2 regions of the Terasakiella sediminum genome follow, and region 2 is predicted to be linked to the other one. Evidence: riboswitches for the same ligand, from Rfam matches in the RefSeq annotation. Region 2 holds a riboswitch; the other holds the start of a gene.
What was found. Region 2 has a riboswitch for cobalamin ahead of bluB (5,6-dimethylbenzimidazole synthase). Riboswitches for the same ligand answer to the same signal wherever they lie in the genome.

Region 1 (15,601 bases), on a different contig from region 2:
ACCTTGATGGATTGTTCAAAACTGAAGGCAGGCTTGTAGGGGCGCTTGTCAGTTAAGCCACAGAATATATCTGCAATGGTGGAAAGCCGTGCCAACTCGTTCAATTCCTTGCCCTTCAGGCCACGGGGATAGCCAGATCCATCCAATTTTTCGTGATGCTGTTCAGCAATCACTTTAATGCCTTCGCCCACATTTTCTGTTTCTTCCAGAATATTGTGTGAATAGAGCACATGTTTTTTCAGCTCTTTCATCTGGGTTTTATCCAGATTTTCAGGCGTATTCAGAAGGTCCTGACGGGTAGCAACCTTACCCACATCCATCAACATACCGCCTGTTGTGATGGTCAGAAGCTCATCCCCCTTAATGCCAATGGCTTGCCCCAGCAAGGACATCAGGGTCGCCACTTTTACGGAATGAACATAGGTGTGATTGTTGTGATCTTTGACATTTTCAATCAGGGTCGCAGCATTGCCATCCAGCACTTCATCCATCAAAGGTGCACAACTTTCCTTATTGTCGCACATGTTCAGCGGATGGCCTTTTTTGACCTTGGTTTCAATGGCGCGGAAATTACTGGCAGAATTTTGCAAGGCCTGTTTCTGACGTTCCGGCAAACGTTTCCAGCGGTCTTCAATAGGGCCATCGACCAGCTTGCCTGCCGCATCACGCAATTGGGATTTCAGGAATGGGCGTTGCAGGTAATTCACCCGACACGCCATACGCACGGTCTTTTTGAATTCGTCTTCTTCCACCGTACCTGTCAGCAACATCGGTACATCCTGCAGCCGTTCTTCCTGTAGCTTCACTTTTATAAATTCGCGAGAATGACGAACCATCAACTGATAATCCAGCACAATCACCCCAGGTGTCACCCCTCTACGCAAGGCAAGAAGGGCCGCATCGGTCGATGAATAGAAATCTACTTCATAAACACTTTGCAGGGCAGAGACCACTTCGGTCCGGAATTTTGCCGAAGCGCAAATAACCATGGCGCGCACCAGCCCGGGTCTTTTGGATTTATCCAAAGACGCATGCCCATAGGTCGCATGTATTTGTGTAGGCGTTAGCATTGTCAGACAACTCATATATTGGAAGGCGTGCTGACTATTCTGGTCGCACTCTGCACCCACAATTATATGGCATGTTACACAAATATTTCAATACTAATGGAGTATCACGAAAGTGATTTACTATACTTTCGTATATTAATGTTGAGTCTCTTGAGACTTTTCTTTCAATAAAAGCAATGCCTTCATCGCATCTTCCACCACCGTATCACGCTCATCAATTTCTTCGATTAAAGCATCGCGCATGTTGTCGCTATAGTCCGACCATTCAGAGATATCCTGATAAAGCGCGTTATACGATTCGGCCTCATCACTTAAACCATCGATTAAAGCAGCCGTGGCAGAGGGCATTTTCATGTCATCCTGGCCACCCCAGAAGCCTTCGATAAAGCCCGCATCAATTTCTTCCACGCGCGTCATCAACAGTTCCTTGGCGTCTTCAATCGTGCTGATTTTGCCGCGTGCGCTCAGGACTTTTTGACCAGCGCCCGCCATCTTTTCCATGCGGCGCCACAGGCCCATAAAGGTGGAAAAGAAGGTTTCGGCCTCATCTTTGGTGACGAACCTTGGGAATTTATCTTCCTCCCAGAAACTGGCAACAACCATGACCGGCAGCAAATCTTTGTTCGGACTGGCCAGCGCGCCACACACCCGCATGCGCACAACATAAAAAGGTGTCTGGCTTTTATATTGTTCCAGAAACTTGGCAACACCTGCATCACCGATATATTTGCTGAGCTTCTTGGAGGCCATGATAAATTCCCACATTAATAAAAAGTGGCGGTGAACCTATTGGGCATCGGCCTTCAAGTCAAAGAAAATACGCACGTCATCCCCAACAACCGTACTGGCTGCCCACTGGCCCTGACCAATCCCAAAGGCAGTTCTGGAAACCGTCACTTCCCCTTTGGCATGAGCTGTCGTGCCATCAATTTTCAAACTAAAGGGCAGGCTGACTTCTTTTGTCACACCACGCATGGTCAAATCAGAAATCGCGACATATTCCCCTTCTCCTTTCTTTTCAATCAGTTTGGTCTCAAAGAAAGCTTCCGGGTGGGCAGCCGTGTTGAACCAGTCCGGATTGACGATATTGGCATCGCGGTCCGCACTTTGGGTATCGACACTTTTGATTGCGATGGTGATTTTGACCTTACTGTCGGCCAAAGCATCCGGGTCAAACTTGATTTGGGAATTGAAGGATTTGAAGCCCCCTTCAAATTCCGCGCCTGCCTGTGTGGCAAAGAACCCAAGCTTGCTGTTGTCGTTATTCACGGCCCAGTCTGTCGCAAGGGCAGGACTGCTGATCAAAACCATCAAAGCTGTAACAAGGCGCAGCATTACTGGTCTCCTTTATGGAAAGGCAACATACGGGTTAGCACGTCATCTTTGTTGATGAAATGATGTTTCAGGGCAGCGGCCACATGCAGGGCGATCAATCCCAAGATAGCCCAGGCCATGATGCCATGAAATGTTTTCAGATTTTCAAGCGCCGCTTTGGAAGGCTCGATCAGGGCAGGCAGAGTAAACCAGCCAAAGACACTGACCGGGAAATTCGCTGCCGAGCTCATGGCCCAGCCGGAAATCGGCATAATCAACATGACCGCATAAAGCGCAATATGGGAAAAATGCGCGCCCAGACGTTCATGAACAGGCATGTCTTTGGGCAGGTCCGGTGTCGGGTTGATGAAACGCCAGATCAGTCGCAAAACAGCCAATCCCAAAACAAGGATCCCGATGGATTTATGAATGGCGATCTGTTCAAACATTTCCGGTCCCAAAGGCAGACCTGTCATATAAAAACCGATCACATAAAGGGCGATAAAGCCAAGGACCATGATCCAGTGGAAGCCTTTGGCGATTGTGCCAAAAGAATGATATGTGTTGCGCATCGACATGGCGTTTCTCCTCACACGCAGGTCTTATTTGACCTGTGCTTCCGTTTCAATGCGGATGGTCACTTCATCACCCACCGCTGGCACATAGGTTGTCATGCCAAAGTCAGACCGTTTAATCATGCCTGTGGCTGAAAAACCAACAGCTGGCACTTTCATCATCGGGTGATTGGCTGATTTATTCAACGTCACATCCAGGGTCACTTCCTTGGTCACACCCAACAGCGTGAAATCACCAGTGATCTTACCTGTCTTTTCACCTGTTACAGCGATGGATTTGCTTTTAAAGGTCATGGACGGGTGTTTCGCAACATTGAAGAAGTCAGCAGCTTTCAGGTGCGCATCCAGCTTATCAACATCGGTATCTACACTGTTTACATCAATAGTCACATCAACGGAGCTGTTTTCCGGCTTGGCTTCGTCAAAGATCAAGGTGCCATCAAAATCCTGAAATTCCCCCTGAAAATTGGAAAAGCCCAGGTGATTGATATAAAACTCAATCGACGTATGTGATTTATCAAACGTATATTTAACCGGTTCGGCTTGCGCAGCCGTTGTAAAACCAAAAGCAAGAGCAACTGCGAGAAGTGTCTTTTTCATAAGTGTCATCCTGTAAAAAAGTAAGTAATTCATGGCCTTAAGATAGACCGTGCGCATTCAAACAGAAAGAGCTGAGAGTGAAAGAGATTGTTTCCAAAATGCAGACAATAAACACATTACTGCCATAATTAAGCAGATTATTCAGCCATCGCTTCGGTTTCAATCCGGATAGTGACTTCGTCAGAAACCAGCGGGATATACCGGGTCATTCCAAAATCTGATCGATTGATTTTCCCTGTGGCTGAAAAGCCAACGGTCGGTACTTTCTTTAAGGGATGGAGCGCTGCTTTGTTCAAGGTGGTTTCCAACATGATATCCTTGGTCACCCCATGCATGGTCAAAGCCCCCCAGATATGGCCCTTATTTTCGCCAACCACTTTAATGAATTTACTTTTAAAGGTAATGACGGGAAATTGTGCGGCATCAAACACGGCAGCTGATTCCAGATGATTATCAAGTTCCTCCACGTCGGTATCGATACTGTGAGGATAAATGGTGATATCAACGGAGCCTTCTGTCGGTTTTTCTTCATCAAACACAATCACACCTTTGAATTTTTGGAATTCCCCCTGAAAATTCGAAAAGCCCATATGGTTGATATAAAACTCAATGGAAGTATGGGACGTATCAATAATGTATTTTTTGGACGCCGCATGGGATGGCGTTGCAAAAAGCCCGATAACAAAGGCAAATATAATTAATCTATTCAGCATTCGATGTGCCTCTGTTGGTTTTATTTTCGTTTTCTATCAAAAAGATAGTCTGAATATATCTGAAAATAAAGGCCAAACACAAAAGTTGTTCGCCAACACAACCATTGACTCGTCCGCCCCTCCCATTCTAAAAGAGCCTCATGGTTCCCCAAGGGCAAGAGTCTAGGGGATTAAAAGGGAACATGGTGAGACGTACCCATCAGGGATCAAGACCATGGCTGCCCCCGCAACTGTAAGCGCAAATGTGCCGTCAACATGCCACTGGTAAAACCGGGAAGGCTGACGGGGCGAAAAAGCGCAGAGCCAGGATACCTGCCATACCAAGAAGATTGAGCGGGGTGGCTCATGGTTAAATTCACCATACACACACCATCAAACCATCACTCCGCTCGGTTTAGACATTTTTAAACTTGATCGAGGGGATCTATAAAAATGCGTATATCGCTTTTTTCTCTTTTCGCTGCTGCTGCACTTCTCCTATCACCTGCAGCACAGGCACACTTCCAACTGATTTACACTCCTGACAGCAACCAGGCCAAAGCTGGTACTGTTCCACTGAAACTGATTTTCTGGCACCCAATGGAAAATGGCCACGCCATGGACATGGGCAAGCCAGAAGAGTTTTATTCTGTCTTTAAAGGTAAAAAGACAGACCTGATGGATACCTTAAAACCCATCACGTTCAACGGCACATCCAATTCGGCCAAAGCCTATGACGGCACTGTAAAACTGAAACGTAACGGCGACTATGCACTGGTGACAGTCCCTGCGCCTTACTATGAAGAAAGTGAAGACATCTACATCCAGCAAATCACCAAAGTGTTTATCAACAAAGGTGAAACACCATCTGACTGGGCAGAACCTGTTGGTCTGAAAACAGAAATCCTGCCGCTGAACAAGCCTTATGGTGCTGTTGTTGGTTCCACATTTACAGGCGTTGTTCTGAAAAACGGCAAGCCTGCTGCGGGTGTAGAAATTGAAATCGAACATATGGTTGCTGAACCTGATATGAAAGCAAACAAACCATCCTCTGATGCGTCTTCGGCCGTACCAGGTGGGGCAATTGCTGTTGTGTCGGATGCGAACGGCCAGTTCACATTTGGCATTCCTAAAGCGGGTTACTGGGGCTTTGCGGCCTTGGGTTCCGGGCCGGACACAGAATTTAAAGGCAAAGAACTGTCACAGGACGCTGTCCTGTGGATTCAAGCCTTTGATCTGAAATAAGGGTAGGATGTAATCATGCACGTTGTAGACGGTGCCCTCTCAAACGATGTTGTCATTGCCGGCGGTGTTATCGCAGCGGCTGGCATCGGCTGGGGCCTTCGCAAGATGGATATGGAAAAAATCCCCGCAGCCGGAATGCTGGCCGCCACTTTCTTTGTGGCATCTCTCATTCACGTCCCGATCGGGCCCAGCAGTGTGCATCTGATTATGAATGGATTGGCCGGACTTCTGTTAGGATGGATGGCCTTTCCAGCCCTATTTGTCGGATTACTGCTGCAAGCCATCTTCTTTGGCTATGGCGGCGTCACCGTTTTGGGTGTCAATACGGTCGCCATCGCGCTTCCCGCTGTTGCCATGCATTACCTCTGTCGTGCGGGCATTCAAAGCGAAATCAAGAAAGTCGCCATGATTTGGGGGGCTATTGCCGGGGCAGGTTCCATCTTTAGCACGGCTCTGTTAGTGACCCTTGCTTTGGCGATTACGGGTGAAGCTTTTATCCCGGCGGCCAAACTGGTTGTCATTGCCCATCTGCCTGTTATGGTGATCGAAGGGTTCCTGTGCGCCAGTGCCATTGCGCTGATCCATAGGGTGAAACCTGAACTGCTGCGCAATTTCTCTGCCGTGCAAGGAACATAAACCATGCGTCACATCACAATTCTCAGCCTTCTTCTCTCCCTTTTACTGATCCCACAGGCCTTTGCCCATAAGGTGGTGGCATCCGGCTGGACAGATGGACAGGATATCGAAGGCGAAGTCGGATTTTCCAATGGCGATATGGCGAAAAACGGCACCATTGTTGAAATTTATGACCTGAATGATCAAAAGATCGGCGAAACTGCCGTCACCGATGACGGTCTCTTCCGTTTCACCCCGAGCAAAGCCATTCCACATAAATTTGTCGCCAATCTGGGCGCAGGCCATGTGGCACAATTTGTCATGGGTGTAGATGAACTGCCGGAAGGTCTGGCAAAAGCTGGCGGTACTGCCCCAACTTCCACACCAGCAGCTACTGTCCAAACAGCGGCATCTTCTGACATTGCACAAATCGTTGCCAAGGCAGTGCGCAAAGAAGTGCAGCCGCTTCGAAAAGAAATTGCCTCTTACAAAGAAAAGAACGACCTTCAATCCATTCTGGGCGGAATCGGTTATATCCTCGGCCTGACCGGGATTGTTTTTTACATCATGGCGCGACGCAAAGAAAAGAACAACACATGAGCCAATATGGCCCCAACGTATCAAACACCATGCGTGGACGTGGTCAGGCTGATCTGAATACCTGGATCGCCCGACTGGACCCGCGTGCCCGTGTTGTTGCGGCCTTTTTGTTTGCCTGTTGTGTCATCAGCATGGATAGTTTCATCGCCCTTGGTCTCGCCATGGGCACGGCGATTTTCCTGCTGACTTTTTCCGGTCTTCCCGCAGGCAGCACCATAAAGAAAGTCATCACCATGGATGGCTTTATCATCTTTCTGTTACTGATGCTGCCCTTCACCACACCGGGGGAAGTCTGGTTTTCCATCGGTCCACTAGATGCCACCCATGAAGGTGTCTTTAAGGCCCTTGAAATCGCACTGATTGCCAATGCGGTTGTCATGACCCTGCTTGCCTTGGTCGGCACCATTGATGCCATCAGCCTGGGCCACGCGCTGAACCGTCTGCATGTCCCGGAAAATCTGGTGCATCTGATGCTGTTCAGCGTTCGATATATCGATGTGTTGAAGGTTGAATATTTCCGCCTGCGCAATGCCATGCGCGCGCGCTGTTTCAAGCCGGGAAATAATTTACACACTTATCGTTCCATCGGGTATCTTCTGGGCATGATGCTGGTGCGCAGCCTGGAAAGGTCCGAACGCATTCTGGCTGCAATGAAATGCCGGGGTTTTCAGGGGAAGTTTTATCTTCTCTCAGACTTTCACTTTCAGCGCCGCGACCGTGTGTTTAGCCTGTGCGCTTTTTGTTTTCTCATTTTCCTTCTGTGTGTGGAATTTTACTATGGATAAGCTTATTGAACTCAAAGACATTCATTTCGCCTATCCCGCCCATCCACCAACCCTAAACGGCGTTGATTTCACACTGGAAGCAGGCGAACGCATCGCCATTAACGGTCCCAATGGCGCAGGTAAAAGCACGCTGTTTCATATCATGGTCGGGCTCAATCAGCCGACACAGGGTGAAGTCATTGCCTTTGGGGAAAAACGATCCAAAGAGGCTGATTTCAAAGACGTGCGCCGTCGTATCGGCCTGGTGTTTCAGGACCCGGACGATCAGCTGTTCTGCCCCACAGTGGCCGAAGACCTGGCTTTTGGTCTGTTGAACCTTGGCAAGGCGCAAGAAGAAGTTCTGCAAATTGTGGAAGATACCCTGCACAACATGCGCTTGGGCCACCTGCGCGACCGTGCTACCCACAATCTGTCAGGTGGCGAAAAACGTCTGGTGAGCCTCGCGTGCGTGCTTGCTATGGAACCGGAAGTTCTGTTGCTGGACGAACCCACCAATGCCTTGGATGAAGGAACGCAAGAACGACTGATCGAGATTCTAAACGATCTGCCACAGGCCCTGATCCTGATCTCCCATGATGCACATTTTCGTCGCAAAATCACCAAACGCTATCTGACGTTGGAAGACGGCCACCTAATCAGGTCAGAACCCAAATGCAAACATGCGGTTTAAGGTATAAACTTGAACGGTTTATGCAGCCAACCTAAGTATTCCTCTGTATCGAATTTGTTAACCTTTCTGATATAATTTACATCTGTTGACATAGGTGTGCGTGCAGACCATTGCATTTTCAATCATTTGTTCGTACATTTGCCAACAAAATGGTAACAAATAACCCGAGTACGGTCCTATCGTGTCAGAAGCAAAACCAGCCGATTTTGAAAAGGTCGAATTAACGACCGCCATGACAGAATTATCTTCGCTTAAACCTGAAGAAGGCAAAGCGGCAATGATGACTCAGGTCGATGGTGCGGCCCAGCGTGTGCTCAAGGTTCTTGCCGAAGGTGACCCGGATGCCTTGCAAAAAGGCACGTACCTGACGCAGATCCGCTTTGTTCTGACCATCATGGAACAATGTAAGGAATTTCGCGACGGCCAGTTCACCCGTCTGGTGCGCCAGCGTGCCGAAGAAATTATGACCGGGTTGGAGAACCTGCCCAAACGGTCCAAAGAACTAAAAGAACAGAAAAAACGCGAAGCCGCCGAAGCCAAGAAAAAAACAGCCGACGCCAAAAACGGTGGCGCTTCAGATAGCGGCAGCGACGATGATGAATATGAAGTCGGCCCAGACGGCAAAAAAAGAAAGAAAAAGAAAAAGCCGAAAGAACCGGAATTCCCGTACGAGCTGGCAGAAAAAATCTGTATTCAATCTGTTGTGCGCCACTTTGATTCCAAACTGGATGTTTTGCGAAGCACGCACCTTTATGGCCGTCATTCCATCAATGATATCGGGATTGCGCCGCTGTTCCTGTATTCCATCGAATTTAGCGTTCTGATCGAGGATGCCATCAAGGCCCTGATCATGGACAGCCGTGAAATTTTGACGCGCCGGGTTTATAACGAAACCGACCCGGAAGCGGATGAAGAAAAAATCCGCTCCGTCCTGCGCGATAAACAACGTCCTTTGTTAGAAGTTGTTGAGTCTGGTTTCTCTGGTTGGGGATCGTCACAGACCGAAGCAGCCAAACGCGCCGCCCAAGGCGATGGCCCGAAGAAAAAAGGTGGCAAGCAGGAAAAGAAAGGCGGCTTGTTCTCCAAACTGTTAGGAAAAGAGAAAAAGGCTGCCCCTGCCCCGAAGAAGGCCGGACCGAAAAAGAAAGAGACCTGGGAAAAGGTCATGGACATCTTCAAGGAAGCCGAAGCCAGAGATGAGCTTTTCTTCCCGAAAACGTTCAATTTCTCCATTCTGTCTTATCTGTCCAACATGCGTGAAAACCTCTTTAAAGGGGAAGTCGAACGGATTATCCAGATCGCAGAACAGGCATCCCAAGGTCCTAACGCCAAGGGTGCTGTGGCCCGTGCGTTGGAGCAAAGCTTCAAAAACAATGATCAGAACTTCTTTGAAATGCTGATCCTGAACCTGCTTTACACCAAAAATGCTATTGGTCTGGATGAAGTGCAAGGTGCCTGTATGGGCCAGAAACTGGATGAAGGCCGCCTGCCGCTGTCCGTTCCTGAAATGGGTCGCCGCCCGATCACTTATGCCAATCAGATCGTGAAACTGCTGAAAGCCAAAGCAGAACCGCGTGTGCTGCAAAATTGCCTGGAACATTTCTTCGAAGCCATTCTGGTACTACACCTGATCAAGTATGAAGCTGACTTCACCAAAGCCTCCCAAGTGCTGGAAGGTGAAAAAGCCAACTTGCCCAAACCGCTGCAAGGGGTTGTGGATGGGATTCTCGCCCTGATTGACCGTGTGATCTTTGCACGCCAGCAAGCCCGTGAGACCGGTGAAGATACATCGCGCAATACACGCGATAACATTGAACATACCATTGGTAAATTCATGACCGCCTATAAAGGCATGCATGAAAAAATGTCCCAAGAATAAATATGACAAAATCCGTTACGGCCTGCATCCTTATCATCGGTAACGAAGTCCTTTCCGGGCGCACAAAGGATGTAAACCTGTCCTTTTTAGGCACAGCCTTAAATGAACTTGGCATTCAGGTTCGCGAAGCCCGCGTCATCCCCGATGTGGCCGACACCATCGTTGAAACGGTAAATTACGCGCGCAAGACCTATGACTATGTCTTCACCACAGGTGGAATCGGTCCGACCCATGATGACATTACGTCTGAATGTGTGGCGCGCGCCTTTGGTCTGGATTTCGGCCATAACGCGCAAGCGGTTGCCATTCTGAAAAGCCACTATAAGCCGGAAGATTTAAATGAAGCCCGCCTGCGCATGGCCCGCACCCCAAAAGGCGCGATCCTGATTGAAAACCCGATTAGCAAGGCACCGGGTTATCAGGTGGAAAATGTTTTTGTGCTGGCGGGTGTACCCAAGATCATGCGCGCCATGTTTGATAACCTGAAAGACCGTTTAACGGGTGGGGCGACTGTTCTTTCCCAGACCGTCACCACCAATCTGGGCGAAGGCATTATTGCTGGACCTTTAAGCGATATCCAAACCCGATTTGAAGATATCGATATCGGAAGCTACCCATATTTTAAGGAAGGCAATTTCGGCGTCAGTCTGGTGATGCGATCAACCGATGAGGCCCGCATTGATGAATGCAGCAAAATCATCAAAGACATGGTTGAAAATCTGGGCGGAAAGCTTATCTCTTCATCATGAAAAAGCCTTTAGAAAACCTCCATTGGACAGCACAAATCACCCTGACTTTTCTGTTGAAACATCTGGTTTCAGGTGTGTTTGGCGGCTTTGTGTTTGGTACATTGCTGTTGTATTTCGATGTCAGCAATCTCTGGACCCTGATTTCAGGCACGTCTGATGGCTGGCTGGTGGTCATCATGCTTTATAGTGGCCTTGCACTTACCTTTGGCAGTATCGCCATGGGATGGGGGATTTTCAGCCTGGCTCAGGAACGTGACGAACCCGTCGATAAGACCTATTACTGATCACGCTCGTTACGAAATGCAATGATCACACCTGCCCAAACCGCGATGGGCAGCAAAAACATCGTGTTGTTCAACCAGTGTTCTTCCTGACCTTGCGTAAACACCACCACAAAGGAAATCCACACAATTGAAAAGATGGCCGCCACCAGTTGCCAGAACCGTCTTGTTTTAAATTTCTCATTCATCGTGTCAGTACCGTTCTTGAAAAAGGCAATCGTTCTTGCCAGCCTGTGCGCACCAGTTCCGGCACGTCATGTTCTGCTTCCGGGTAGCCGATACAAAGATATGCGATCAACTCCCAACTGTCTTCCTGAATATCCAGAATTTTTTTCACCGTTTCCGGCTCAATGATTGATACCCATCCCAAACCAATCCCTTGCGCCCGCGCACTCAGCCACAATGTCTGAATGGCGGAAACGACGGAATATTTAAGAGTTTCCGGCATGGTTTTTTGCCCCAGACCCTGCCCCACCTTGGTTTCTGTCGCACAGAAAACAGCAACATGGGCCGGCGCATCATCCATCCCGGACAGTTTAAGCGCAGCATAGCTTTGCGCCTTGTCCCCATCATAATCTTTCAGCGCGTCCTGATTACAGGCTTCAAAATTATCACGCACGGCTTTTCTGCGTTGTGCACTTTCAACCTTCACAAATCGCCAGGGCTGGCTATTACCCACAGATGGGGCAAGCGTTGCAGTTTCCAGCAATTGATCCAGCAACCCATCCGGCAGTGCATCAGTTTTAAAATGGCGTTCATCGCGGCGCCATTTAAACAGATCGTCTAATTTTTTTTGAAAAGCATCATCAAAGGTCGGCATAAAAACTGTGGGTCCCTGTGTTTATTGTTATAAACTTTATAAACCGACCGGATCACAGGTCAAGCATTCAGCGTGTTACAAAAGTGGTGAAAGCCTTTTTCATCCACAGGTTTGCTATAAAAATACCCCTGAATGAAATCACAGGCCTGCCTAGTGACAAAATCTTTCTGCAACTGGCTTTCCACCCCTTCGGCCACCACCTTGATCCCCAGTTTATGGGCCATGACGATGATGGCTTCAACCAAGGCGGCATCGCCCTCATCACTCTCAATATCCATGATGAAGCTGCGATCAATCTTTAAAACATCAAACGAGAACCGTTTCAAATAGTTCAGCGAAGAATATCCGGTGCCGAAATCGTCCAGTGCCACCTTGAACCCCTGAGCCCTGATGTCTTCCAAAAGCTTGGCTGCCCCTTCCGGGTCCTGCATCACCAGTGTTTCGGTAACTTCCAGCGTCAGAGAAAGGGGGGAAACGCCAGCCTCATTCACCACCTGCATCAAATCTTGCAACAGGTTTTCATTCTGCAACTGACGGGTAGACAGATTGACCGCCACACGCACATCCTTCATTACCGGGTCATGTTGCCATTTGTTGACCTGGTCACAGACCTGCCGCAAAACAGAATCCCCGATCATGTTGATCAGCCCGGTTTCTTCGGCAATCCCAATAAAATAGCCCGGTCCAATCAGGCCCCGACGCGGATGTTCCCAACGCACCAAAGCTTCGCAGGACACAACACGTCCGGTTTTCACATCTACAACGGGTTGGTAATGCACGACAAATTCATCGCGTTCCAGCCCCCGGCGCATATCGCCTTCCAGGATCATCTGCTGGTGGGCTTCTGCGTTCATTTCCGAGGTAAAGAAACGGAAGTCATTGCGTCCGCCTTCCTTGGCGCGATACATGGCCGTATCGGCATTACGCAATAGCAATTCAAGTTCTGCCCCATCATCAGGGAAAACCGTAATCCCGACACTGCCGGACACAAAGATTTCATGGCCAGAAATGTTAAATGGTTCGGCCAACGCCGCCAAAACCTTGCGTGCAACCTTTTCCACATCAATCGTATGTTTCAAGTCCGGCAAAACAATGGTGAATTCATCGCCGCCCAGCCGTGAAACCGTATCTGTTTCGCGTACACATTTGGAAATCCTGACTGCGGCTTCTTGCAACAGCATATCCCCGGTATTGTGGCCCAGTGTGTCATTGACCCATTTAAAGCGGTCCAGATCCAGAAACATCAGCGCGACCTGCGTATCCTGACGCTTGGCGCGCATCATGGATCGACTTAGGCGATCCAGAAACAGGTTGCGGTTGGGCAGGTTGGTCAGCGCGTCATAATTCGCCTGATGACGGATCAGTTCTTCTGCCTTCTTGCGTTTGGTGATGTCGCTAAAGACCGCCACATATTGCGAAACATTTTTGTCCGGATCATAAACGGCCGAGATCGACAGCCATTCCGCATAAAGGTCGCCATTTTTGCGTCGGTTCCAGATCTCACCTTGCCAACGCCCGGTCTTTTGCAGCTGCTTCCACATGCGGTTATAGAATGATTTATCGTGACGCCCTGAGCTCAAGAACCCGGGGTCACGGCCCAGCACTTCCTGTTCGCTATAACCCGTCACATGGGTAAAGGACGGATTGACCGCCTGAATGCGATTTTGCAGGTCGGTCACCACGATGGCTTCGGATGTGGTATCAAACACAGTCTGGGCCAGACGCAGTTCATTTTCTGACAACTTGCGTTCAGTAATATCCATCACCGCACCGACAATACCGGCCTTGCCATCGGGACCAATGAAACGGGCTTTATGAGCAACAACATGGTGGGTACAATCGGACCGGTTAAAGGCATCTTCCACAACAGCATTGCCGCCAGTTTCTAACAGTTGCGCATCCACATGGGTGAATTTTTGACTTTCCTGCGGATAGAAATCTTCCATCTTGCGCCCGATGATCTCATCCTTGGGCTGTTCAAAAAAATCAGCCATCGCCGTGTTGCATCCGGCATACAGCCCGTCAGCCCCCTTGTAATAAATCGGCGTTGGCACCGCATCGATGACCGTCTGCAAGAACTCCGCCTGATCGTTGATGGATTGAACCTGTTTGTAATGTTCAATCGTCACCCCAGCCAAAGATACGTTTTTTTTCATAAACTCATGGCTTTTAAGTCGATCTTTCTCACTGATCTGGTCTGTGAAAAAGGCACAAAAAGCACCGATGATCGTTTGTTTGGATGAATAGATCGGTTCTGTCACGATATCGGCCATGCCCGCGCTTTCCATCCAGGTGCGTGCAAGACAGGTATCACAAGACAAATCCCCTTCATCATCAAGCAGAAAGCCACATGATCCTCTAACCAGATGGCAAGTCTCATCGATCCCGGTGTTGCGCAGTTTCAAGACAAAATCAGCGGGTAAATTGGGCGCACTTTCGAGATGGAACTTACCTTGATCTGTCACAGAGAAAATCGCGAAATAAGCCCCGATTTTCTGATCTTCCAACGTCAGCGTCAATTCATCCAGCACCGTTTCCAGTGGGCGCAACTTCGCGAGTTTCTCCAACGTGCGATGTTGGCCTGCGACAAAACTTTCAGCGCGATGACGATCGGATATATCGTGAATGATCGAATAAAGATGTGCCTTACCATCAACATCAAGCGGACCGGAATGGACCTCCACATGTCGGATCGACCCGTCGGCCACTTGATGCTTAAAATAAAAGTGCGTACGGCGTTCTTCCTTTGCCAACGCCATTTCAGAAGACACTTCTTCAGGGCTCAGCGTATTAATATCACTGATCTTTTTATCAAGAAGGTCTGAAAGATCATATCCGTAGAATTCACAAGCGGCCTTATTGGCATCAACAATTTTCCCATCTTCCGGATCAATGATTAAAAAGGCAGCCTGACACCCCTGAAACAGCTGGCGGTATCTTTTTTCACTTTCCTCCAGCGCAGCATGAGTCTGTTTCATCTGTTTTTCCAAACCATGCACATGAAGCGCACGAAGAACACCACGTTCCAATTTATCGAAAAATTTCTTACCCTTGGTTTTCTTGATAAAATCCAGCGCACCTGATTGCATGGATTCAATCACCAACTCCTGATCACTGGCCCCGGTCAACATGACAACGGCAACATCAATGCCATCTGCGCGGATTTCTTTTAACATCTCAAGTCCGCTGATGCCCGGCGACATGTAGTGGTCCAGGATCACCAGATCAAAGGGCTTTTCACGCAAGACAGCCATGGCTTCATTGGCACTGGCACAACTTTCCACAGCGTAATTTTTCTGTTCGAAAAAATACGCGACCAGTTTCAACATGACCGGATCATCATCGACGACCAGAATGGAAGCTTCTAGTTTTTTTTGAGACATCTCTTTACGTTTGTTTCCCAGGCGTATTTTGTTTCTTTTTGCCGCCACTGTTTTTCGTGACGTTCCATAGATGCAAGAAAGTTTGATAATATGAAAGCAATATTACACGATCGCTCACGGGTTTTATATGTATCTTTCCGTAGTATGAGAAATTGATCCTGATCGACAAGAATAAGACTTGAAAACCACACCACACCCTGTGCACAATCAGGTCCAGATATTTACAGCATCGGAGATTTCATCATGCCTTTTCAACTTCTTCTGCCCTGGCTGGCCATGCTCCCCATGATTTATGGCAGCACATTGATCGGCGTTCCGATGTT
Region 2 (15,601 bases):
GGACGGGTTGAAATATTCCATGCTGGTCTGATCAAGACCGGTCAGGGAGACAGATTCCAGTTCCAGACCGTTTTTCAGCAAATCTTCGGTCACTGCCTGTTGTACTTTTTGCACAAAATCCGTGCGCTTTTCATGGAGCTCTTCCATGGTCATTTCAGCAGCTACGGAACGCAGGGAGTCAACAAACTTACCTTCAACCAGTTCTTTCAGCTGATCCGGGCGCATGGTGCGCTGACCCAATGTCTGGGCGGCAGCTGCGATGGATTCAGCGGTTGGCTGGGCGCGGACATAAAATTCAGCGACCACATCAACACGCATACGATCACGCGTAATCAGGGCCTGATTATTGTCACGGCGCACTTCAAGGCGCAGGGTGTTCATATTGACCGGGATGGTCTCATGAAGAACCGGGAACACCAATGCGCCGCCATTCATAATGACACGCTGGCCACCAAAACCGGTACGTACAAATGAAATTTCTTTTGATGCACGTACATAAAGACGCATCAGGATCATGCCAATTGCCAACAGGGCGACAACAATAATTACAGCGGTGGCACCTACGCCCACAATGCCGTCAAACATGTTACCTATTCCGTTCATTTTTTAACTCCAAGTTATTTAATCGTTATGTTTATTCATCTGACAAGGCATCAGATGTGTTTTGGATACCGAAGTATGTGGTGTTATCGCGTCGTACCAACAAAAGGCGACTGCCTTGTGTGAAAGTTTCATGATCATTATCTGGGCAGATCATGATGTAGTGAGTCTGATCATATTCATCTTTGACCTTGGCCTGAGCGGGAAAGTCTTTTTTGGCTTCTCCAAGGGTGATTTCGGCCATTTTCCCGATCAGACTGTCCTGCGAAACGGCTGAGGTTTCATCCTGGGGGATAATCTTGGATAAAATCGTATTGCCAACGCTTAAGACAGGCAGCGCCAATAGGGTTGTCGGGATCATGGCAATCAGGACAGGCAAGGGACTGCCAAACACTGATTTGACCATCCCCTGGAGCGAAAGCCCGATCAGGCCAAACGACACCAGAAAGACAATGAGAGAGATGATTACAGGTACTCTGTCAATGCGAAGCCAGGTCAGCGAGCTTCCCAAAATGGAGGGATCACTGAAATCGGGGGCATCCACATCCACTTCCAGATCAACATCCGGGAGAAGGGCGTCCAGGAAGCTGAAAATGCCGACTCCGACCAAGAGGCCAACTCCTTCAAGGGCAGCCAGAATGGTGACAACGAACAAAGCAACGGAGAAAGGAAAATTCGCTGCGTCGTTGAAGTAAGACAGAAATACCATGCGTTTTATTTGCCCAGTTTAGATTTAATGGCGGCCAGTCGCTCATTTACTCTGTTTTTTTGCGTCAGTTGTTCAAGTTCCTGAAGCTGTGCTGCTGATTTGGGTGACGTCATGCCGCCCGCAATTGTATTGCCCTGGCGTTCCATCACCCGTTCAAAGGCTTTTGTTGCTTTGGAAACATCACCGCCGGGGGTGCCAGGGGTCGCTGTGCCTGCCGTATCAACAGAACTGGCAATTTTTGCTTCACGAAAGGCTTTCAGTTCTTCCTGCATTTCACGCTTGCGGGCCTGCAGGGCAGCCACATAGCCTTCCAGTTCGCGTTCTTTTTCTGCAGATTCAGAGATACTGTGTTCCAGCACCGGAATTTGCGCTTCGATATCAAGCTGATGAGACACCGCAGCTTCGGCCAGATCTTCACGATTTTCTGCCAGAGCGATTTCAATCTTTTCCGTCAGGCTCTCATGCTGAGAATTTTTGTCGGAAAGTTTTTTGTTTGCCAGATGTTTGGCCGCAATCACTTTACCCAGTTCTGCGCGCACTTCTTCAATCGCATCGTCCACTTCGCGAATGGATTGTTCCATGATGGCTTCGGGGGCAGCGTCTTCCACGGCATCGAGGATGGCATTTAAACTACCGCTGATAATGCGTCCTACGCGGCTGGTCAGTCCTTCAGTCATGGGCGTTTTTCTCCTTGGTTTTGAGAGTCGATAATGTGCGCAAGTTCAACGATACGTTTGGTGCCCTTTTTCATCAAATCAGGGGCAAAGCAGCGTGCATCGTCTGTAATGGCCAAGCGCAGGCTATGTTCGGTTAACTTAAAAATCTGCTTGGCGAGCCTGGCTTCGAACTTGTCCATATCTTTTTCTGAAGACGGACCGGTCTGAAATTCAGCCAAAGCTTCACAAAGCCATTCACTCATAAAATGCAGGATTTCTGATTCTTTATCCTGTGCGCGTTCCAACTCCCGGATCCGGTCAATGGAGGGGCGCAGGTTTTCCTGAGACGACTTTAGGTTCAGGTTGTAATCCTGTCCGGTTTCGTTTCTCAGGCGGGCCTCAGAAATGATATGACGGATTTTGTCGCTGGGCGTTACCGCGCCCGTAATATTTAAAGACGCAACAAATTCAGCATCATCCTGTGATAGTCGAACGCTAAATGGGACTGATTTATTTGGCAAATTTCAACTCCATATACTTTCGAATAAACTCTATAGCATTAGCATCGTAATTAAAACGTGAAATTATATTGGTACAGCTTTTAAGGGTTGTCAATGACAATTGTAAACATTTGTATACAAATCAACAAAAGTGTAATTATTTCTTAATCTTGCTGGAGGGGTGTTTGGTTCTTAAATGTCAGAAAAGGCAATATTCCAAGGATGACAGCCATGGCGAAATATAAAGACCGGGTCCTGGAAAATGTTGATGGCCCCTATTATGTGGATAAAACCTGTGTCAATTGCGGGGTCAGTCGCCATTTCGCGCCGGATCATTTTGGCGATACGGGAGACTTCGCCTTCGTCAAAAAGCAGCCCACAAGTTGGGTGCAAGAACAAGATGTTCAACGCGCCTTACTCGCCTGTCCAACTGCCTCCATTGGCATGCAGGGAAAACGATCACTGATTGAAGCGAAAAACTCCCTGCCGTTGGAATTGGCACCGGATGTTTTTATCAACGGTTTTAACCATCGTGACTCCTTTGGGGCACATAGCTATATCGTACGTTCAGATGCAGGAAACTGGCTGATCGATTCACCGCGCTTTACCATCCATCTTGTTGACAAATTCAAAGAGATGGGCGGGATTAAGTATATTTTTCTGACTCACCGTGATGACGTCAGCGATGCCCATCTCTATGCCAAAGAATTCGGGGCCAAGCGCATCATTCATGAATGGGATGCAGAAGCTGCGCCGGATGCAGAGATGATTGTGAAAGGGGATGATTCCGTCACACTAGACAGTGCGGAGCTTCATCTGACACCCGGCCATACCCGTGGCCATATGGTGATGGTCTGGGCGGGGAAATATCTGTTCAGCGGGGATCATTACGCCTGGATCATGCGCGATCGTCGTTTTGGTTCGTTCCGGTCGGCCTGCTGGTATTCCTGGGAGGAACAAATAGCATCGGTCGAGAAGATGAAGACGTTCAGCGACATCGAATGGGTCTTTCCCGACCATGGCCGCTGGGGGCCTGTTGCTAAGGGAGCCTTCCCTGAAATAATCCGCCAATCTGTGGCGCGGATGAAAGAACAGGCAGATTAAATGAATTTAGGGTCAGTCGAATGGCATTAGGTTTGAAACCTGCATTGTGACAGGGTAAAAAGACGCGCCTTCAAAGAATCAATGGTTAGGAATGAGGATATCGCAATGGCTGATAACGAATGGGATGACTATGCGCAAGACTGGGATGGAAATCCGCAGACAGGCCTCTATGCCGCCAAAGCTTTTGAAGAACTGCAGAAAATTTCGCCCATAAAAGGTCTTCGCATTTTTGATTTTGGCTGTGGAACCGGACTGTTGAGCGAGAAAATGTCGCCAATGGCAAATGAGATCGTTGCTTTGGATGGCTCCGCTAAAATGATAGATATTCTGAACAACAAGGCACTCTCCAATGTCAAAACTATAGCAGATTTTCTAAGTGCTGATCTCCTGAAGGCACAAAGTGACTTACAGAATAGCTTCGATCTGGTTGTCGCCTCCTCTGTCTGTGCCTTTGTGCCGGATTATCCCGCGACCTTGAAACTGCTGAAATCCCTGCTCGTTGAAGGGGGCACATTTGTGCAATGGGACTGGCTGGTCTCAGAAGGCGAAATGGGTTTTGCCGCTGAAGAATTGCGATCTGAACTGCAGAGCGCATCCTTCTCAAATATTGAAATCACAGTTCCTTTTCAGATTGAAGGCAGGCAGGTGGTCATGGCTTCTGCGGTGCATTTGTAAGGTCCATAATCATTCTTTTTCGTCACAGCCAATTAACTTTCCTTTTCGCAATCGGTGGCGATGAAAAATCGAGTAGTGTACAACTGCATGGTTCTGAGCGAAATCTGAAAGAGTTGATGCAATAAGGGCTCTATGATACCTATCGCTCATTCCTAACATGAGATTTCTCCCATGCTTAACTACGACATGCCGCTTTACCGTCCGCCGTCTGAAGGCAATAATCTGATTATTCAGGCGACGCTTGGGTGCAGTTTTAATCAGTGTTCTTTCTGTTCCATGTATAAGACGAAGGACTATGTGGCGCGCCCGCTGGAGGATGTGTTTGCTGATATTGATCAGGCCGCGCGTGTTTGGCCGGAAGCGCATCGGATTTTTCTGGCCGATGGTGATGCCTTGACCTTGCCGATGGATAGCTTGCGTGCCATTCTGGATAAGCTGCATGATACGTTCCCGAACCTCAACCGGGTATCAGCCTATGCCACACCGGGCAATATTTTGAAGAAAAAGCCGGAAGAACTGAAGGAACTCGCAGAGCGCAAGATGCCGCTGTTTTATGTGGGCATTGAATCCGGTGCGCCTGTAATGTTGAAAAAGATCACCAAGGGGGCATCACAAAAAGGTATTGCGGAAAGTCTGATCAAGGCGCGCGAATGTGGGTTGAAAATCTCTGCCACGGTGATCCTTGGGCTTGGCGGGCAGAAATATTGGGAAGATCATATTGATGGCACTGTGGAATTATTGTCCATGGCACCTGTGACCTATCTTTCCACGCTGCAGCTCTATCTGGAAGAAATCGCTTATGATGAGTTCATGACCAAATTTGGCGAACCGTTTGAACCGCAGGAAGATATGGCGATCCTGGCAGAACTGGAACGTCTTCTTACGAACATCAAACCACCCGCACCCGTAATTTTCCGCTCCAATCATGCCTCAAACGCGCTGGCGTTGGCAGGAAATTTGCCGAAGGATCAGGATCGATTGGTCAGGCAGGTGCAAGGGGCTATGGCCGGGGTGCATGCAATCCGGCCAAGTTTTATGCGCCAACTTTAGCCGACCTCTTGGTTCTTCAATTCTGTTATAGAAGATTACCAAACAATCGGCATGACACCGATAATCGGTTCATGGGCATGGAATAGACCAACCCATAAGACAATCGCGACAAGCCAGCGAAGAATGCCAATATGTGGCAAACCTGTCTCTGTTTGATCGACCAGAGCCTGCCATTGTTCTCGTCCCATTTTTTTCTGGCGTTTCTGGTTCAATGAAAAGGGGCCATAGAGACTAAGCGCGCCCATCAATCCGAAAAACACAACAGATGCCAGATCTCCGTTTGGCAGAATATGTGCGAATGACCATAGCGCAAAAGCAACAAAGGCCGGATGTTTGGTCAGGGATACAATGCCCGGATTTTTAGGGTCAAATCCTTTTGCCCCTTTTCCCAATGAAAAAGGATTTGGTTGGGAAAAGGTGCAGACCAAAAGCAAGCAGACAAAAAACATCACGCCGATAACCACATGACGCATCCAGTCTTCAATCATCCATAACTCAATATAGGGCGCATCCAGATAGGTCATGATCAGCCAGACAAACATGACGAGTGAGATCACCCCATAGACCGACATAAAAATGCGTTCCCCCATTTTTGATACCAATGCGTGGCGCAGGGGCTGATAGGATGGGATGATATGGGCTGCCAGGAAAACAGCGGTTGCAAAAAGAAGATCAGACATAATCTTTGCAATATACCTATGAGAAAGTTACTGTGGAGATAACTTATAGAACAAGGGGACCGATATGGCCAATAATGCCGAACTTGCAGCCAAACTTTTACGTGCTGCTTCCAATTTTTTCCGCGCAGTCGGCGAACAAAACCCCGATCTCAAAGAACAAATGACCACCAATGCCGAGGCCTGCGATTTAATTGCAGATCGTGTCGAGGTTGATCCGCTGGGCGAACCTGCGGAAGGTGAGACACCGACGCCGGATCAGTTGAATTAGGCCTAAACCTCCGTCACAAATTTTTTCACATTGTTACGCTGAACTGGTTAAGGGGATGATTGGGCTAAATTAACATTTGACGGTTGTAATTTCCCCTGTCTATAGTCCCACCCACATAGCCAACAGGTGCCGTGACCGATCTGGGTCAGGGATAATCGGGAAAGCGGTGAGAGACCGCTACGTGCCCAACGCTGTAAAGGGGACTGTTTTGATGTTATGACCACTGAACGTCGGTTTGGGAAGGTTTTCAAAACGGGAAGATCCAAAGTCAGAAGACCGGCCTGTCGGAATTTTAGGAACGACATGGATACTCGTTACCTGCATGCCATTGAAGGGGAATATCAAATGGATGCACATGTTTTGCCGACTCAAAAAGAAATCGATTTTTGTGATGACCACCGCACCGGGGTCTATCGCGCCATCTTTGAACGCCGTGATGTGCGTGGACAGTTCTTGCCGGACGAAATCCCGGATGAGGTGATCAGCCGTATTTTGATGGCGGCACATCACGCCCCATCCGTGGGCTTTATGCAGCCCTGGGATTTCATGATGATCAAATCAGGAGATGTGAAACAGAAAGTTCATGGCCTGTTCAAAAAAGCCCATGATGAAGCGGCTGAAATGTTTGATGAAGAACGCCGTGAAACCTATCGCAATCTCAAGCTGGAAGGCATTCTGGAAAGCCCGCTCAATATCGTGATCACCTGTGATCGGGATCGTTCCGGCCCTGTCGTTGTGGGCAGAACGCATCAGAAGACCATGGACCTTTATTCCAGTGTCTGTGCCGTCCAAAACCTGTGGCTGGCTGCCCGTGCCGAAGGGTTAGGTGTGGGCTGGGTCAGCATTATGGATGAACCTGCCTTGAAAGAAGTTTTGGGCATCCCCAAACGTATCACGGTGATTGGCTATTTGTGTGTCGGGTATGTGTCGCACTTTTACCAGAAGCCGGAACTGGAAATGGCCAAATGGCGCGAACGTCTGCCGATGGACAAGATCATGCATTTTGACCAGTGGGGGAATGCGGAGGAAAATGATCTGACGGAACAGGTCAGGAAAGATCAGGCTGTTGCCCAGGAAGGACGTTTTCTGGAAGACGTGGTTTAGAAACAAAAAGGGCGGCTCTGGATAAAACCGGAGCCGCCTTTTTATTTCATCATTATTATCGTAATCCAACCGTCACTCCTGCGCAGGCAGGAGTCTTGTCCATCATGAGATTCCTGCCTGCGCAGGAATGACGGCTGAGTAGATAGGAATGACGGGTGTTTCTTAACGCATCAGGTGTCGTTCAACGAAGCGTTCGACCGCTTCATCGTTGAGACCCTGTTTTTTCAGGTCTTTGCGGATGTTGTTGATGTCCACGTTTGGATAGGTGTGGCAGTCTTCAATTTCGTTGGTTTTGGCATCGATGATGCGGAAGTCATATGCGCGTTCTTCGCTGCGATAGACGTCATATTTCAATACCTGATCAACTTCGTTATCTGGCAGATACGTCAGGATGGTGGGTTGCAGGTCGTAAAGGTCTTCAGGCTTCAGGTAATCAGCAGAACAGATGATGACCTCGTCACCTTTTTGGCACGTTCGTGCAGCGGCGCCATTGAGGATACAGCATTTGGAACCAGGTTCGCCAAAGATAACGTAAGTGGAGATACGCGCACCGCTTTGTTTGTTCCAGATATCGACAAATTCCATCGGATAGATGCCTGCGAGTTCGCATTGTTCTGGGTCTAGGGTGATCGAACCGTGGTAGTTCAGGTCTGCACCGGTAACGCGGATGCCATGCAATTTGGCGCGCACAACTTTCATCATGGTTTTTATCTCTTAATGGTCGTGTCGAATGTTCGGACGTAAATCAGTTGATGGGGTTATAGCGTTTTTTCGCTTTTGAGCCAGCATATTTTATACATTCTTTACCAGTGACGCGCTAAAAATATGCAGTTTTATGATTTTTAGGGAAATATGATGGCCTTGCTGCGCTCCATTGCGACTGTCGGTGGCTTTACGATGCTGAGCCGAATTCTGGGCTTTGTGCGTGATATTCTGGTCGCAGCCATTCTGGGGGCTGGCCCGGTGGCGGATGCGTTTTTCATCGCGTTCAAATTTCCCAATGTGTTTCGCCGTCTCTTTGCCGAAGGGGCCTTTAACGCAGCCTTTGTGCCCTTATTTGCGGGCAAGATGGAAGAAGATGGGGCCTCGGTTGCCAAAGAATTTGCCGAAAAAGCTTTTGCCTTCCTGTTCTGGATTTTGCTGATCCTGCTCCTCATCATGGAACTGACCATGCCGATTATGATGACGTTGTTTGCGCCCGGCTTTATGGAAGATCCGGCGAAATTTGATCTGGCGGTTCATCTGACGCGTATCACTTTTCCGTACCTGCTGTTTATCTCGCTTGTCTCTTTAATGGCAGGGGTGCTGAACTCGCTGAATAAATTCGCAGCGGCTGCGGCGACCCCGGTCTTGTTAAATATCTGTCTGATCGGGGCCATCCTTGGGCTGACACCCCATATGGAAACACCGGGTCATGCCCTGGCCTGGGGCGTGTTTGCGGCAGGCGTGGTGCAGTTTGTCTGGTTGTTCTGGAATTGTATGAAGAACAATATGACCCTGAAATTGCGCCTGTTCAGCTGGGGTGAAGACGTCAAGGTGATGGTTAAACGGATCATTCCGGGGGCCATTGGGGCGGGTATTTATCAGGTCAACATGCTGGTCGATATGATCATCGCGACTTTGCTGCCGACCGGGTCGATCTCGTTTCTGTTCTATGCCGATCGGATCAACCAGTTGCCACTGGGCGTGGTCGGGGTGGCAGTCGGCACGGCCTTGTTGCCGATGTTGTCCAGGCAGCTGCGCGCTGGCGATGATGCGGCTGCCATGAACAGTCTGAATAGAGCGTTGGAGTTTTCCCTGTTTCTGACTTTACCCGCAGCAGTTGCCTATATGGTGATTGCGGACCCGATTGTCAGCATCCTGTTTGAACGCAATGAATTTACGGCCACAGATAGTCAGGCGACAGCGGCAGCCTTGTTTGTCTATGCGTTCGGCCTGCCAGCTTATGTGCTGAACAAAGCCCTGACACCAGGTTTCTTTGCCCGAGGTGATACCAAGACACCGATGATTATTGCGGCCATTTGTATGGTGGTGAATATTGTCTTTAACTTGATCCTGATGGGCCCGTTCCTGCATGTGGGTCTGGCGATGGCGACCGTGATTTCTGCCTGGACGAATACGGTGTTGCTGGCCGTTGTGTTGAAGAAACGCGGCTATATGACCCTTGATCGTCGTCTGAAATCCAAGGTCTGGCGGATCCTGCTTTGTTGTGTTGTGATGGGGGGCGTTCTGTTTGGTCTTCAGATGAACATGACAGACTTTATTTCTGGTTCGCAGTTGGAGAGAATCCTGTCCCTGATCACGCTGGTGATGGTTGGAATAATCACCTATTTCGTGTGTGGGCATGTCACAGGTGCACAACGGTTATCCGAGATTAAAAAGCTGATGAAACGCGGATAGAACAGGCGTTTTGGCACCAAAGGACTAAGTCATAATGATGGGGTCTTTTGTTATTTTTTTGTTACAAATAGATGAACTTCCTATGTCCTTATCTATCTTGAATTGACATTGATATTGCGGCGCGTCATCTACTACGTAAGTCCACGTAGGACGCAAAAATAATCATTTAGGTGAATAGAATATGGCTGCCGATCGTTTGTCGATTTCCCATCGCATTTATATGGGATTTGGATTTTTAATTTGTGCGTTGTTGGGTCTGGGGGCATTTGCCACCGTCCAGTTTGATGAAATGGCGGGCTCGACCGAGATCATTGGCGAGAAAATTACCCTTGTGGGTAAGGCCAATGATTATGCGCTCAGCCTGCAGGAATTGTCGGATGCTATCCTGCTTTATGCGCAGTCCACAAAGGCAGAAGATCGCAAGACTGTCGATAAACAGTTGAAAAAAACCAAGGCGGTTGAACTGGCCTTTGTTCAAACCCTGAATGAAAAAGGTCTCGCCAGTAAGGCCAAAGAGGTTGAAGTCTCAGAAGCGGCTTATCTTGAAACGCTGGACCCCCTGTTGCTGCGTATCGAAAATATTGGCGCGTCGGCAGATATGATCCTGATGGGGGCGAACCAGTTGGTGTTGTCTTCCCCGGAATTGGCGGTCAAGCTGAATAAAATTGCGGTTGAAAAGCCGGATTATGAAGGGCTGTCCGCACTTGCCAGCCAGATCATTGTGGCTTCCAATAAAGCTTTGCTGGAAACCATGACCTACGCCATCAAGCCAAGCGAAGAGACACTGGCAAATGCGCGAAGTGCGACTTCGGCTGTGGATGATGTGTTGGCTGAGACCAAAGAAGGTATGAAGGGCCTGTCACGTCGGGACCGTAAAGCGTTGAAATTCCTGGGCCGTGACAATGATTTGCTGAAACAGGGCTATGTACAGTTTCAGGGGTCAAATCTGGGTCTGATCCAGTCGTTTGACGCTTTCCGCGTTGCCATTGAAAACACCATGAAACTGGCATCTGATATCCGGACCACAGCGATTGAAGAACAGAATTCAACCACTCAGATGGTGTCGCAAGCCTCTGAATCCACCATCACCAGCTATATCATCACCATGGGCGTGGTGGCTGTGATCGCTGTTCTGCTGGGGGCGGTGACGTCACGCAGTATCCTGGGGCCGCTTAAGCGTGTGACAGGGGACATGAAACGTCTGGGCGATGGCGATACTGATATCGAAGTGATTGATCGCGAACGCCGCGATGAAGTTGGCACCATGGCACAGGCGGTCGTGATCTTCCGCCAAAACGCCATGGATGTGGAACGTCTGACCCAGCAGCGTCTGGAAGACCAGAAACGTGAGGAAGAAAAACGCAGTGCTTCTTTGATGGCGATGGCCGATACCATTGAATCTGAAACAGGCGTTGTCCTGGAAAAAGTGGCGGTCCACACCAAAGAACTGGGGGATGCGGTTGGCACTATGGCAAGTTCATCCCAGCAAGTTTCGGATCGCGCCGATGATGTGGCCGATCAGGCGAAATCTTCGTTGGAACTGGCTGAACGTGTTGCAACGGCGGCGCAAAATCTTGCAGGCTCCATCGACATGGTGTCTGAACGGGTGGAACGTCAGCGCAATATCGCCAATACGGCCATGACCCAAGCGGGTAAATCATCCAAATCCGTTGAAAGTCTGAGTGTGGCAGCAGACAGTATCGGCAGTGTGGTTGCGATGATTAATGATATTGCCGCCCAGACTAACATGCTGGCGCTGAATGCAACGATTGAAGCTGAACGTGCTGGTGCCAGCGGGAAAGGCTTTGGCGTGGTTGCTAATGAAGTGAAGCAATTGGCCAAACAAACTTCTAAAGCCACGGCTGAAATTTCCCGCCAAATCGCCGATGTGCGCAATGTGGCACGACAGTGCACAGCCTCCATCGAAGAAGTGAATACGATCATTTCTGATATGGCGAATATTTCCGCTGATGTGTCCAGAAGTGTGGCTGAACAATCGCAGGAAACTCGTCAGATCACAGCCAATATTCAGGATTCCTTTGAAGTTTCAGAACGTCTGAACAAAAATATCACCGAAGCTTCCCATGAAATGCAGGGTGTGCGCAGTCTAAGTGATCAATTAGGACAAGTGTCCCACCGTGTGTCGTCCATGGTGGAAAGCCTGCAGATGTCTTTGAATACGGCTGTGCGTTCAGCCTCCAACACCATGACGCAGCAGGAAGAAAAGTACATTCTGGCCCATCAGAATGTGAAAGTAACCCTGAGCGGTGAAAAAGGCACCTTTACGTCTGATCTGCTGGATATTTCCAACAATGGTTTTGCGCTATATCCACCGGTGGATGTGCGTGTGGGTGATGAATTCTCTGCCCGTATTGATGGGTTTGCCGATGAATATCAGGTGGAAATTCTCAGCAAGCGTGGTCTGGAATCACCCAAAACCCGCATTCGTTTTGTTGCGGACATGGAAGAACGTGCCGAGGTCGTCCAGTATGTTATCAAACTGTGGGCGGAAAGCCTGCGTGATGAACTGTTGGGTGATCATGAAGTGGTTAATCTTTCAGATTACCGTCACGCGGCAGAGTAATGCTTGACCCATTGAGGGTGGCATTGCATAAGTTGTCCCACATTTAATTGGGTGCGTCTCCACAGCGCACCTTCGGGACATCTATTTGAAGCGGGACACATCCAATGGATCGCATTTTTTCTGGCGTACAGCCATCTGGTAATCTGACTTTGGGCAACTATCTTGGGGCAATTCGCAACTGGGTAAAACTGCAGGACGACTATGAAAGCATTTTCTGTGTCGTTGACATGCACGCCATTACCGTCTGGCAAGATCCCGAAGCGCTTCGCCGCGCCACCCGTGAAGTGGCTGCTGGCATGCTGGCCTCTGGCGTTGACCCGAAAAAGAACATTATTTTTAACCAGTCTGCGGTTTCCGGTCATGCGGAACTGGGCTGGGTGATGAACTGCGTGGCCCGTCTGGGTTGGTTGAACCGCATGACCCAGTTCAAGGAAAAAGCAGGCAAGCATAAAGAGAACGCATCCTGCGGCCTTTACGTTTATCCAAACCTGATGGCGGCGGACATCCTGCTTTATAAGGCAACCCACGTTCCTGTTGGGGATGATCAGAAACAGCACCTGGAACTGGCGCGTGATATTGCGCAGAAATTCAACAATGATTTCGGCAAGGAAGTTTTCCCACAGCCGGAACCGATGATTTTCGGGACAGCCACACGTGTGATGTCTTTGCGTGACGGGTCCAAGAAAATGTCTAAATCTGATCCATCGGAAAAGTCACGCATTGGCATGACGGATGATGCGGACACAATCGCTTTGAAACTTCGCAAAGCCAAAACTGATCCGCATCCAATTCCGGCGTCAGTGGAAGAATTTGAAGACCGTCTGGAAGCCAAAAATCTGATGAACATTTATGCAGCGCTCAATGATCAGAAGCTGGAAGATGTTTGCAACGAGTATGGTGGTCAGAGCTTTGCCGATTTTAAAAAGGCGCTGACGGATCTGGCAGTTGCCAAACTATCCCCGATTTCACAAGAAATGCAGCGTTATATGGATGATCCGGCTCAAGTGGATGCGATCCTGCGCGATGGGGCAGAACGGGCAAATACGATTGCACAACCTGTTCTGGATGAAGTGAAAGACGTGGTGGGTTTCTTGCGCCCTTAAGATCCATCTGGAAAAAAACAAAAGGCAGAGAAAGGACTTTCACTTTCTCTGCCTTTTTTTATTTAGCTTCCAAAGATCAGGCTGCGGCCAAAGACCATAAACAGGATCAGGAAGATCAGGCCAAACACATAAAACGGTAAATTGCCGTCACTTAACAGTTTGGCAAGCCAGTCGCGTGGATTAAGCAGCATAACAAACCCCCATGTTGCGTTGCTTCCTGACTATATATTAGCATTTTATGTATAAGTCGAGCAAATCCTCTTTAGCGTTCTTGACGTCATGCATACCATTCAGAAAGACGGGTAGGTTGGACTATTGTAATAAGAGAGAAGCCAGGTCGCTTTCTCATTGCCAGCGGCTTCAGCTGGTGTGGCTTCTTTCAGTTCGGTGAATAGAATCGGAAATGTGGCTGCAATCAAAATCAGATTGTTTGCATGGATCAATGAACACGACGGTTTCATAGTTGAAAAGCGCCTCGGATTCACTTGCCTAGAAGCTGGGCAGAACGTTCCATCATCAGGACAAAAGCCTGGCGGACATCCGGATTTTTCAATGCATCGAAGTGTTTGAGAAGATTGATGGATTCTTTGTTCAAAAGAGGCTCGTAAGAGGTCTTTGGATCCTCGCTTTCCTGTAGTCCATTCTTGTTAAAAAAGAAAGCAACATTGACCTGGAATATCTCTGTGAGTTGAAAGAGTATACCAGCGGGGATCGATTTTGCACCGGATTCAAATTGTCCGATCTTTATGCGTGAGACACCGAGCATTTCGCCCAGTCTGATTTGACTGTACCCTTCCAGTTCTCTTTTAAGCCGCAAGCGTTGACCAACAAACTGATCGATGGGATCAACAATTTTCGACTGACGTTGCATGCTTAGCGGGTCCCCATATTTATAACACCAATAACGTGCGCCTGTTTTTCATTCACAAATTGATGCTATAACACGGAGGGGGCGAAAGCCAAACAAACTATTTCCTTTTGGAGGTGTATTGATCAATTTTACTATCTATTAGTGTTTTCTTGATGTGGGTGTATTGTTTTTTAGGCATCGTTTTCAGGACCGTCTTCGTCGTGGGGGTGGTTGGTCATACTGTTGGCGAGCGCACGCATGAACTGTCCCACGCGCTGCCGCAGTTCAGTATCGGGGATACGATGGAAGTCATGAACCAGTGAAATGGATTCACGGGATGACAAAGGGTCGTCATTAAAAGGTTCGGTTGCGGATTCAGTGAGCCCGAATGGGTCAGCGTTGGACGCTTCATACAAATCTTCTGGCATGTCTTGGAAGAAATATTCTACGAGAGTGCCTAGTTGGCGTGCGATCTTGTAGAGATTGCTCGCTCCAATACGGTTGGTGCCGTTTTCATATTTTTGGATCTGCTGGAAGGTCACGCCAATCGCATCGCCCAGTTTTGTCTGTGAGATACGTAAGCCGACGCGGCGCGCCCGTACACGCGAACCCACATATTTGTCAATGGGGTCGGGTGATGTTCTGGGTGGTCTTCTGCTCATTTGAAAATCTCATCGCGTAATTTAGACATAAATATATGTTTTACTCGCAAACATAGGTGTATGGGCAAGTGATAGCACATATTATCGTTGTAATGCATTACATTTTTCGTTCATTTTCAAATAGATAATGATAAGTTGAATGAAGTTTTAAGATGCGCGATGCAACAAGTGATTGTATTTGCAGCAAGAATTCAGGTGCGCCCGCTATAGTCGAAAAAAAGCCAAAAAATTAGGTTTGGATTTTGAACAGATAAAAAGAGTGATTTTCAACTAGAAAATGCGTACACTACAAATGAAAGTATTATAATTTTTTTGTTACTGGATAAGGCAATGCTCGAAATCGGACAACGTTTCAGCGAAATACGCAAAAATTTAGGTTTGACGCAAAAAGAATTTTCACACCAATTAGGTGTATCAATTGGTTCAGTCCAAGGTTATGAGCGTGATCAAATCCCGAAGGGGGATGTTTTAAAAACTTTATCCGATTGGGGCTATGATCTGAATTGGTTTTTCACCGGTTTGGGCAAAATGAAACTGACTGATGAAACAAGAACGGCCAGCCTTCAACGTGATGTTGCATGGAACGTGGCGTACTATTTATGCAAACGCACAGGCGCTGCGCGCGATGCAGAGAAATTCGCCGATACTTTTATGGA

Region 1: another riboswitch for cobalamin. It lies ahead of RYZ26_RS08100 (DUF4198 domain-containing protein); the one in region 2 lies ahead of bluB (5,6-dimethylbenzimidazole synthase).

The regions. Positions count from the first base shown of each region.
Region 1 is NZ_JAWLVJ010000008.1:80,399-95,999, reverse strand. It holds gene RYZ26_RS08130 (HD-GYP domain-containing protein) at 1-1,070, opposite strand, end outside; gene RYZ26_RS08125 (hypothetical protein) at 1,206-1,820, opposite strand; gene RYZ26_RS08120 (YceI family protein) at 1,857-2,405, opposite strand; gene RYZ26_RS08115 (cytochrome b) at 2,405-2,962, opposite strand; gene RYZ26_RS08110 (YceI family protein) at 2,987-3,559, opposite strand; gene RYZ26_RS08105 (YceI family protein) at 3,697-4,272, opposite strand; cobalamin riboswitch at 4,400-4,606, shown strand; gene RYZ26_RS08100 (DUF4198 domain-containing protein) at 4,705-5,496, shown strand; gene cbiM (cobalt transporter CbiM) at 5,512-6,132, shown strand; gene RYZ26_RS08090 (cobalt ABC transporter permease) at 6,136-6,711, shown strand; gene cbiQ (cobalt ECF transporter T component CbiQ) at 6,708-7,496, shown strand; gene RYZ26_RS08080 (energy-coupling factor ABC transporter ATP-binding protein) at 7,489-8,166, shown strand; gene RYZ26_RS08075 (hypothetical protein) at 8,348-10,045, shown strand; gene RYZ26_RS08070 (competence/damage-inducible protein A) at 10,048-10,794, shown strand; gene RYZ26_RS08065 (hypothetical protein) at 10,791-11,078, shown strand; gene RYZ26_RS08060 (hypothetical protein) at 11,072-11,263, opposite strand; gene bluB (5,6-dimethylbenzimidazole synthase) at 11,260-11,895, opposite strand; gene RYZ26_RS08050 (EAL domain-containing protein) at 11,955-15,278, opposite strand; gene RYZ26_RS08045 (hypothetical protein) at 15,522-15,601, shown strand, end outside.
Region 2 is NZ_JAWLVJ010000015.1:25,656-41,256, reverse strand. It holds gene RYZ26_RS12790 (flotillin family protein) at 1-603, opposite strand, end outside; gene RYZ26_RS12785 (YqiJ family protein) at 635-1,309, opposite strand; gene RYZ26_RS12780 (PspA/IM30 family protein) at 1,315-1,986, opposite strand; gene RYZ26_RS12775 (hypothetical protein) at 1,983-2,486, opposite strand; gene RYZ26_RS12770 (MBL fold metallo-hydrolase) at 2,697-3,569, shown strand; gene RYZ26_RS12765 (class I SAM-dependent DNA methyltransferase) at 3,675-4,244, shown strand; gene RYZ26_RS12760 (radical SAM protein) at 4,416-5,294, shown strand; gene RYZ26_RS12755 (NnrU family protein) at 5,330-5,974, opposite strand; gene RYZ26_RS12750 (hypothetical protein) at 6,039-6,242, shown strand; cobalamin riboswitch at 6,350-6,541, shown strand; gene bluB (5,6-dimethylbenzimidazole synthase) at 6,546-7,346, shown strand; gene RYZ26_RS12740 (aspartate 1-decarboxylase) at 7,509-8,048, opposite strand; gene murJ (murein biosynthesis integral membrane protein MurJ) at 8,202-9,746, shown strand; gene RYZ26_RS12730 (methyl-accepting chemotaxis protein) at 9,928-12,330, shown strand; gene trpS (tryptophan--tRNA ligase) at 12,435-13,433, shown strand; gene RYZ26_RS12720 (hypothetical protein) at 13,496-13,624, opposite strand; gene RYZ26_RS12715 (hypothetical protein) at 13,724-13,894, opposite strand; gene RYZ26_RS12710 (helix-turn-helix domain-containing protein) at 13,915-14,304, opposite strand; gene RYZ26_RS12705 (helix-turn-helix domain-containing protein) at 14,475-14,945, opposite strand; gene RYZ26_RS12700 (helix-turn-helix domain-containing protein) at 15,276-15,601, shown strand, end outside.